DNA from 2 places in the Paucibacter sp. B51 genome. Region 1 is predicted to be linked to the other one. Evidence: riboswitches for the same ligand, from Rfam matches in the RefSeq annotation. Region 1 holds a riboswitch; the other holds the start of a gene.
The links. Region 1 has a riboswitch for glycine ahead of gcvT (glycine cleavage system aminomethyltransferase GcvT). Riboswitches for the same ligand answer to the same signal wherever they lie in the genome.

Region 1 (3,901 bases):
TCGACGCTGATGCGCGCCGAAAAGCCCACGCAATCAACTCCGTTCAGCAAGGGGTAGATGGTGTCGACGTAGTGCTCGGAGATCTCGTCGTCATCGTCCACGAAGTTCAGGTACTCGCCCTGGGCGATGTCGATCATGGCCTGCAGCTTGGGGCCGTACTCGCGGCTGCGGTTGTCTTCGAGCACCAGCAGTTCCACATCGGGATAGCGGGCCACCTGGGGTTCCAGGATGGCCAGCATGCGCTTGCGCAGCTCGCGCCGCGCCGGCAGGCTGGGCACGAGGATGGACCATTTGAATTTCTTCGTCGCGCCGGCCTGCGCCGCCGGGCCAGCGGGCAACAGGCGATGGGCCGCGTCCACGGCATCGTCGGGCAGGCGCAAGCAGCTCTGGCGAGCCCGCGCCGTGGTGCGCTCGCGCAGCGAGCTCTCGATCTTGCGCAGCACCACCCGCGTGCCCAGGGCCGCATCGGCTTTGCAGGGCCGCGCCTGGGCATCGAAGTAGGCATGGGCAAGCAGCTCGAAGCGCTGCTCGAACCAGCCCAGCGCCCAGAAATCCTCGCCGCAAGCCTGCCAGAAGCTGCTGAAGAGATCGGGCGCGGCCAGCCAGCCCGCAGCCGCTGCCGGCTCGGGTGGCAAGGCGCCGGCAAGATCCAGCTGCAGCTCGCCGCCGGTTTGCAGCAGTCGCAAAGCCTGGTTCAGCACCGCCTTCAAGCCCGCGGCCTCATGCTGCAGACCGCTGACATCGAGCAGTTCCAGGCTTTCGCCGTGCAGCTCGATCGGTCCATGGGCGGCCGACAGATCGCGCAGCGGCAAGTCCAGCGGGCGGCTCAGGTCGAGCAGCAGATCGGGCTCTTGCTCGGCATCGCGGCTGATATTGAGCCAGCCGGCTTTGTAATCCGCGCCAGCGCCCATATGCAGGCGCTGCGGCCGCCAGGGCTCTTGCAGCAAGGCAGGCAGGCGTTCAACGGCATGGTTGGCCGCAAAGGCGAGCATCTCGGCATAGGGCACGGCCGGGTCGGCCTGCTCAAAGCGCTCCAGCGCCAGGCGGGCGAAATCAAAGAACGCCGGCGTGCCGAAATCCTCGCTGAAGAACTGCTCCAGCTGCCCGCCCTCCAGCCACAGGACCGAGTCCTCGAAGGCCGGATGCACCTCGGTGCCCGGCACGCGCTCGGAGATGACGGGCGTGCCCAGGGACAGGCAGATCGCCGCCCGGGTCTGCTCGAAGCGGCTGCTCTCGTAGAAATGCACATTGAGCACGGCCTTGGCCTGGCGGATGAACTCATCGCGCTCGGGGCCGTAAAGCGGGCCATCGAACAAGGCCACGCTCAAGCCCAGGGCCTCGATGCGATCCAGCCAGGCGCGGCGGCGCTCGTTCATGCTGCCGATGAACAGCAGATCGATGGGCCGCTGCTCCAGCGGGATGGATTCCGCCGGCCTCAGGTACGGTGCATGCAGCAGGGGGAACACCGGCACCTGATCCGGCCGGGCGCGGTAGGCGCTGCAGTTGGCGGCGTCGTAATCCACCACCGGCCAGTTCGCCAGCAGCTGCAAATACTCGGGCGAGACCTGGGCCCCGCCCTCGCCCAGCTGCTCCAGGTTCACAAACACGCAGACATGGCGATCGAGCAAGGCCGGCTCAAAACCGAGATGGGCGCCAAAGATGAAATTGATCGCCCCATGGCGCAGCCGGTTCTTCGCCATGCTGACCTCGGCCCCGAGGCGGCGGAACTGGTAGCGGAAGTAGCGCGCCTGATCGAGCAAGCCCAGGGAGTGCACATAGGCCCCGGGCTGCTGGATGCAGAGGTGAATTTCGGGCGTGGTGTGGCTCATGGGCGCGGTGTTGCCTGCAAGGTGTGATTCATGCTGCGGCCAGCATAGGCAGAAGCGGCGCCCGCCATGGCGTGATGAACGCGAGGAAGCCGGCGCATTTGTGGATTTGCGAAGAGGCCGCGCCACGGAGCCACTTTTTGCGCAAAAACCAGGGCTACAATCGCCGCCGTCAGGAGAGAGCTTCCTCGCGGAAGCCGCCGAAGGCGCAGTGGCACTGGTGATCCCACGCTGCGAACGCTCAGGCAAAAGGACTGATAAAACGCCCGTTCACAAAACGTCGGGCGTCCTCACTGGAGAGAGACGGGTTTCGAGCCCGTCCACCGAAGGGGCAAGCTGTTGGCAATACGCCGGCGGCCAATCTCTCAGGTAAAGCGGACAGCGAGGGCATTCCCCCCACTCCTTGAGTCGGTCTCAGGGGCGTGGGCCAGACGATTGCCCTCGAAAGCTGCTCCCATGTCCGCTGCTGACTCCTCCGCTCCCCTGCTCAAGACCCCCCTGCACGCCCTGCACATCGAACTCGGCGCCAAGATGGTGCCCTTCGGCGGCTACGACATGCCCGTGCAGTACCCGACCGGCGTGATGGCCGAGCACAAGCACACCCGCGCGGCCGCCGGCCTGTTCGACGTGTCCCATATGGGCCAGGTCCGCCTGATCGGCGACGGCGCTGCCGCTGCGCTGGAAACCATCGTGCCCGTCGATGTGATCGACCTGGGCCTGTTCAAGCAGCGCTATGCCCTGTTCACCAATGAACAAGGTGGCATCCTGGACGACCTGATGATCGCCCGCCGCCCGGACGATCTCTTTGTGGTGGTGAACGCCGGCTGCAAGGTGCAGGACATCGCCCACATGCAGGCCAAGATCGGTGACAAGTGCCAGGTCTTGCCCCTGCCCGAACAAGCCCTGCTGGCCCTGCAAGGCCCGCAGGCCGTGACTGCCCTGTCGCGCCTGAACCCCGATGTCGCCAAGCTGACCTTCATGACCGCCGGCTTCTTCAATCTGGACGGCATTGAGACCTTCCTGACCCGCTCGGGCTATACCGGCGAAGACGGCTTCGAAATCTCGGTCCATCAAGACCAAGCAGTCGAGTTGGCCCGCAAGCTGCTGGCCCAGCCGGAAGTCAAGCCCATCGGCCTGGGTGCGCGCGACTCGCTGCGCCTGGAAGCGGGCCTTTGCCTCTACGGCCATGACATCGACACCGGCACCACCCCGGTGGAAGCCTCGCTGACCTGGGCCATCCAGAAGGTGCGTCGCGCCGGTGGCGCCCGCGCCGGTGGCTACCCCGGCGCTGCGGTGGTGGACGAACAGTTGGCCAACGGCGCCGCACGCAAGCGCGTCGGCCTGGTCAGCAGCGAACGCATGCCGGTGCGCGAGGGCGCCAAGCTGGTCAACGCCGAGGGCGTGGAGATCGGCGTGGTCACCAGCGGCACCCTGGGCCCCACGGTGGGCAAGCCGGTGGCCCTGGCTTACCTGGCCAAGGAATTTGCGGCATTGGGCACCGAGGTCTTCGCCATCGTCCGCGACAAGCGCACACCAATGACCGTGTCGAGCACCCCGTTCACTCCCAACGGCTACTACCGCGGCTGAACGGACGAGAGCCGGCTCGGCTCACGTCGCGCTTGCCCGGCCCCGATCGGGCACCCTACATTTCATTTTCTTTCTCCTTTCCACCTTCCGAAAGCAACGGAGCACCGCATGAGCAACATCAAGTACACGCCTGACCACGAGTGGGTCCAGATCGAAGCCGACGGCATCGTCACCGTGGGCATCACCGTGCACGCACAAGACGCCCTGGGCGATGTGGTGTTCGTGGACCTGCCGGCCGTGGGCAGCAGCTTCGAAGCCAAGGAAGTGGCGGGCGTGGTGGAGTCGGTCAAGGCCGCCGCCGACGTTTACATGCCGGTCGCCGGCGAGATCACAGAAGTGAACGAAACCCTGCGTGACGACCCGTCGCTCGCCAACAGCGACCCGCTGAAGACCGGCTGGTTCTTCAAGGTCAAGTTGAGCAAGCCGGCCGAACTGGACGGCCTGATGGACAGCACCGCCTACGACGAGCTGGTCAAGAACAGCTGATC
Region 2 (3,901 bases), on a different contig from region 1:
TGCCGGTGGATCGCGCCACGCCGATTCCGCTCAAGTGAGCGCAGTGCCAGGCGGCAAGCCCGAGACCTTGAACGCCGGCCGATGAAAGCCCGAGCACAGCCTCCCTGCCGCCCCCGGCTCACGCCGGAGCAGGTGGACGCGCTGAATGCCGAAGCCTACGCGCTGCGCATGTCGGACACGGCGCGGGCCTTGCGTCTGGCGCAGCAGGCCCATGAGCAGGCCCTGGCCATCGACCACCCGCGCGGCCTGGCCTATGCCTTGCTGCGCTGGAGCCTGTGCGAGTTCATCCTGGGCCAGCCGGTGGCGCCGCTGCAAGCCCGGCTGGATCGGGCCCACAGCCTGCTGGAGGCGCTGGGCGAGATCGATGGTCATCTGGATGCCTTGAACTTGCAGGCCCTGATACAGGCCCGCCAAGGTGACTATGAACAGGCCCTGCATTTGGACCAGCGAGCCCTGGAACTCGCCCGCCTCCACCAGGCCAGTCATGCCGAATCTCGCGCCCTGAACAATATGGCGGTGACCCGCCTCACGCAGGGCCAATTCCCGGAGGCCCTCGAGTTGCTTCAGCTCAGCCTCGCACTGGCCGAGCACAACGGCTCCATCGTCGATCAGGCCTATGCCCTGGGTCAGATGGGCCAGGTGCTGCAAGGCATTGGTGAGATGGACTTGGCCGCGGAGCATCTTCAGCGCAGCCTGCACTGCGCACGCCAGACCCAGGACCTGGCGCGCCAGGCCACCAGCGCGCTGGACCTGGGCACACTGCTGAGCAAACTCGGCCAGCATGCCGAGGCTTGCCTTCTTCTGGACGAAGCGCTGACCCTGTCGCGGCGCACCGGCAATGTCAACGATCTCGGCCAGGCACTGCTGGGCCTGGGCCAGTCCTGCCTGGCGCGAGGGGCAGTGGACGCGGCCCTGGCCGCCTTCGAAGAAGCCCGGCCGCTGGCCCTGAGCGTGGGCGACAGCCCTTCGCTGTGCAGCATCGAGATGGGCCTGGCCGACGTGTGGCAAGCCCGAAACGATCTGCCGCAAGCCCAGGGCGCCCTGGAACGCGCACTGGCTCATGCCACGAAAGGCCGGCTCACCGCCCTGGCAAGCCAGGCTCATCGGGCCCTGTCCGAGCTGGCCGAGCGGCGAGCCGATCACGCCCTGGCCCTGCAGCACTACAAGGCCCACCATGCCTGCGAACAACGCCTGCTGGGCGAGCACTCGCAGCAGCGCCTGCGCGGCCTGTTCGTGCGCCAGCAGGCCCAGGCCCTGAGCCAGGAATTGCAGGCAGCCCGCCAGGCGGATCAGGAAAAGCAGGCCTTGCTGACGCAACTCTCGGCGCAAGCCGACTTGCTGCGCCAGCTCAGCCATGAGGACGCCCTGACCGGCCTGGCCAACCGCCGCTGGCTCGACCTGCTGCTGGAGCAGGAGTTCGAGCGCGCGGCGCGCTTTCGCCACCCGCTCAGCCTGGCCATGCTGGACCTCGATCACTTCAAGGCCGTCAACGATCGCTTCGGCCACGCGGTCGGCGACGCCGTGCTGCGCCAGCTTGCTCGCCTGCTGCGTGACCACTGCCGGCGCGCCGATGTGGTGGCGCGTTATGGCGGCGAGGAGTTCACCCTGATCCTGGTGGAGGCCCCCCTGCCCCTGGCCAGCCAGCTCTGCGACAAGCTGCGCCAGCAGATCGAGCGCTTTGACTGGCGCAGCCTGCACCCCGATCTGCATGGCATCACCGTCAGCATGGGCCTGGCCGGCAACGCCGAAGCCCACACGCCCGAAGCCTTGTGCGCCCTGGCCGATGAGCGCCTCTACCAAGCCAAGGGCGAGGGCCGAAACTGTGTCCGTCCGACCGGACTCCTGGCCGACTCTCGCTGATCCCAGGGCTGCCCCGCATTTGCCCTGACTTCGCATACAGGCAAGCCCGTCTACACTGCACACCGGATTCAGGAGAGTGCAGGCCCGCTTTGGACCCTGCCGCCGAAGGCGCAAGCTCCCATACTCGCTCAGGCCCCGTACTGGATCCGTCAACAAGCCGAATGCTGGAGAGAGCGGCCCGCGCAGACGATGCGCAAGCCGCCACCGAAGGAGCAAGGCCATGCCCCCGGGGCGCGGCTGAATCTCTCAGGTAACAGGGACAGCGGGAGCGGCGCGCGTCAAGCGCACGCTCTTGCTGCCATTGCCCGATCTGTGCTCTGCCCGGCTCGCGCCCCACCCTGGGGTGCCTCACCTGCCTGGAACGAAACACAGCCCGCGCTGGGCCTGGGCGTACGCCTGCGCGTCTCACTCAACGGTCTGTTTGTCTTGTTTCAGGAGTGCACACATGCACGCAATCGTCCTGGGCGCCGGGGTCACCGGCGTCACCACCGCCTGGTATCTGCGCCAATCGGGTTTTGAAGTCACCGTGATCGACCGCCAGCCCGCGGCCGGCCTGGAAACCAGCTATGCCAACGGCGGCCAGATTTCCGTCTCGCATGCCGAGCCCTGGGCCAACCCGGGCGCGCCGCTCAAGGTCTTGAAATGGCTGATGAAGGAGGATGCGCCCCTGCTCTTCCGCCTGCGCGCCGACCCGGCCCAGTGGCGCTGGGGCCTGCAGTTCCTGCGCGAATGCACGCCGGGCCGCACCGCCCACAACATCCGCAACATCGTCAATCTGGGCCTCTACAGCCGCGAGCAGCTGCAGCGCCTGCGCGCCGCCACCGGCATCGCCTACGACCAGCGCCAGCAAGGCATCCTGCACTTCTACACCAGCGAGCAGGAGTACGCCGCTGCGCAGGAGCCGGCCCGCATCATGCGCGAGCAAGGCTGCGAGCTGGACATGAAAACGCCCGAGGAATGCGTGGCCATCGAGCCGGCGCTGGCGCAATGCCGCGCGCAGATCGTCGGCGGCAGCATGACGCCCAGCGACGAGTCGGGCGACGCCCATCGCTTCACCCAGGCACTGGCCGCCCTGGCCGAGCAGGCCGGGGTGAAGTTCCGCTACCAGACCCGGGTGCTGGGCTGCGAGCGCGAGGGCCAGGATCTGGCGCGGGTGATCGTGGCCGATGCGAACGGTGAAATCGAGCGCCTGACCGCCGACCGCTTTGTGCTTTGCCTGGGCTCCTTCAGCCGCGGCCTGGCGCGCGAGCTGGGCGTGTCGCTCAACATCTACCCGGCCAAGGGCTACTCGATGACGCTGCCGGTGATCTCGCCCGCGCACAGCTACCAGGTCTCGCTGACCGACGACGAGTACAAGCTGGTGTTCTCGCGCCTGGGTGATCGCCTGCGCGTGGCCGGCACGGCCGAGCTCAATGGCTATGACAGCACGCTCAATCTGCGCCGCTGCGAGGCCTTGCTGCGGCGCACGCGCGAGCTGTTCCCGCAGATGGTGGCGCCCGAGGGCCAGCCCAGCGGCGCCCAGTACTGGACCGGCCTGCGCCCGGCCACGCCCTCCAACCTGCCTTACATCGGCGCCAGCCGCGTTGGCCGCCTCTTCCTCAACACCGGGCACGGCACCCTGGGCTGGACGCACAGCTGCGGCTCGGCCGCGGCCCTGGCGGACCTGATCTGCGGCCGCCGGCCCGAGCTGGATTACGCCTTCTGCGGGCCTGAGCTCGGCGCCTGGGCCGGCCGGGCGCAAGCGGCCACTTGAGCGAACCGGCCCAAGCCCGCCGGCGCGGGCCTTGTAAGCCGGCCGGGCTTCCTCTACCCTGAGGCCAGAGCCGAGCGGACCCCTCCCCTGCGTCAAAGCCCGGCACCGCGCACGCATCCATCACCGCGCCCCACAAAAGCCGGGGCGCCGGAGAGCCAAGGAGACTGCCATGAGCCCGAGCCCGAACGGCGACGCCAGCCGCGCCCCATCCGCCACCGGTGCGCCCCAGTCGCACCTTTCGCCAGCGGTCGCGGCCCTGCGCAGCCTGGCCCTGGTCGGCCCCGCGGC

Region 2: another riboswitch for glycine. It lies ahead of OOB33_RS24355 (D-amino acid dehydrogenase); the one in region 1 lies ahead of gcvT (glycine cleavage system aminomethyltransferase GcvT).

What each region holds. Positions count from the first base shown of each region.
Region 1 covers NZ_JAPIVN010000001.1:3,769,416-3,773,316, reverse strand. Annotated here, with positions in the region: gene OOB33_RS16115 (hypothetical protein) at 1-1,829, opposite strand, end outside; glycine riboswitch at 1,990-2,093, shown strand; glycine riboswitch at 2,110-2,218, shown strand; gene gcvT (glycine cleavage system aminomethyltransferase GcvT) at 2,283-3,413, shown strand; gene gcvH (glycine cleavage system protein GcvH) at 3,522-3,899, shown strand.
Region 2 covers NZ_JAPIVN010000002.1:775,337-779,237, forward strand. Annotated here, with positions in the region: gene OOB33_RS24345 (CreA family protein) at 1-38, shown strand, start outside; gene OOB33_RS24350 (diguanylate cyclase) at 82-1,860, shown strand; glycine riboswitch at 1,920-2,013, shown strand; glycine riboswitch at 2,015-2,133, shown strand; gene OOB33_RS24355 (D-amino acid dehydrogenase) at 2,306-3,613, shown strand; gene fusA (elongation factor G) at 3,783-3,901, shown strand, end outside.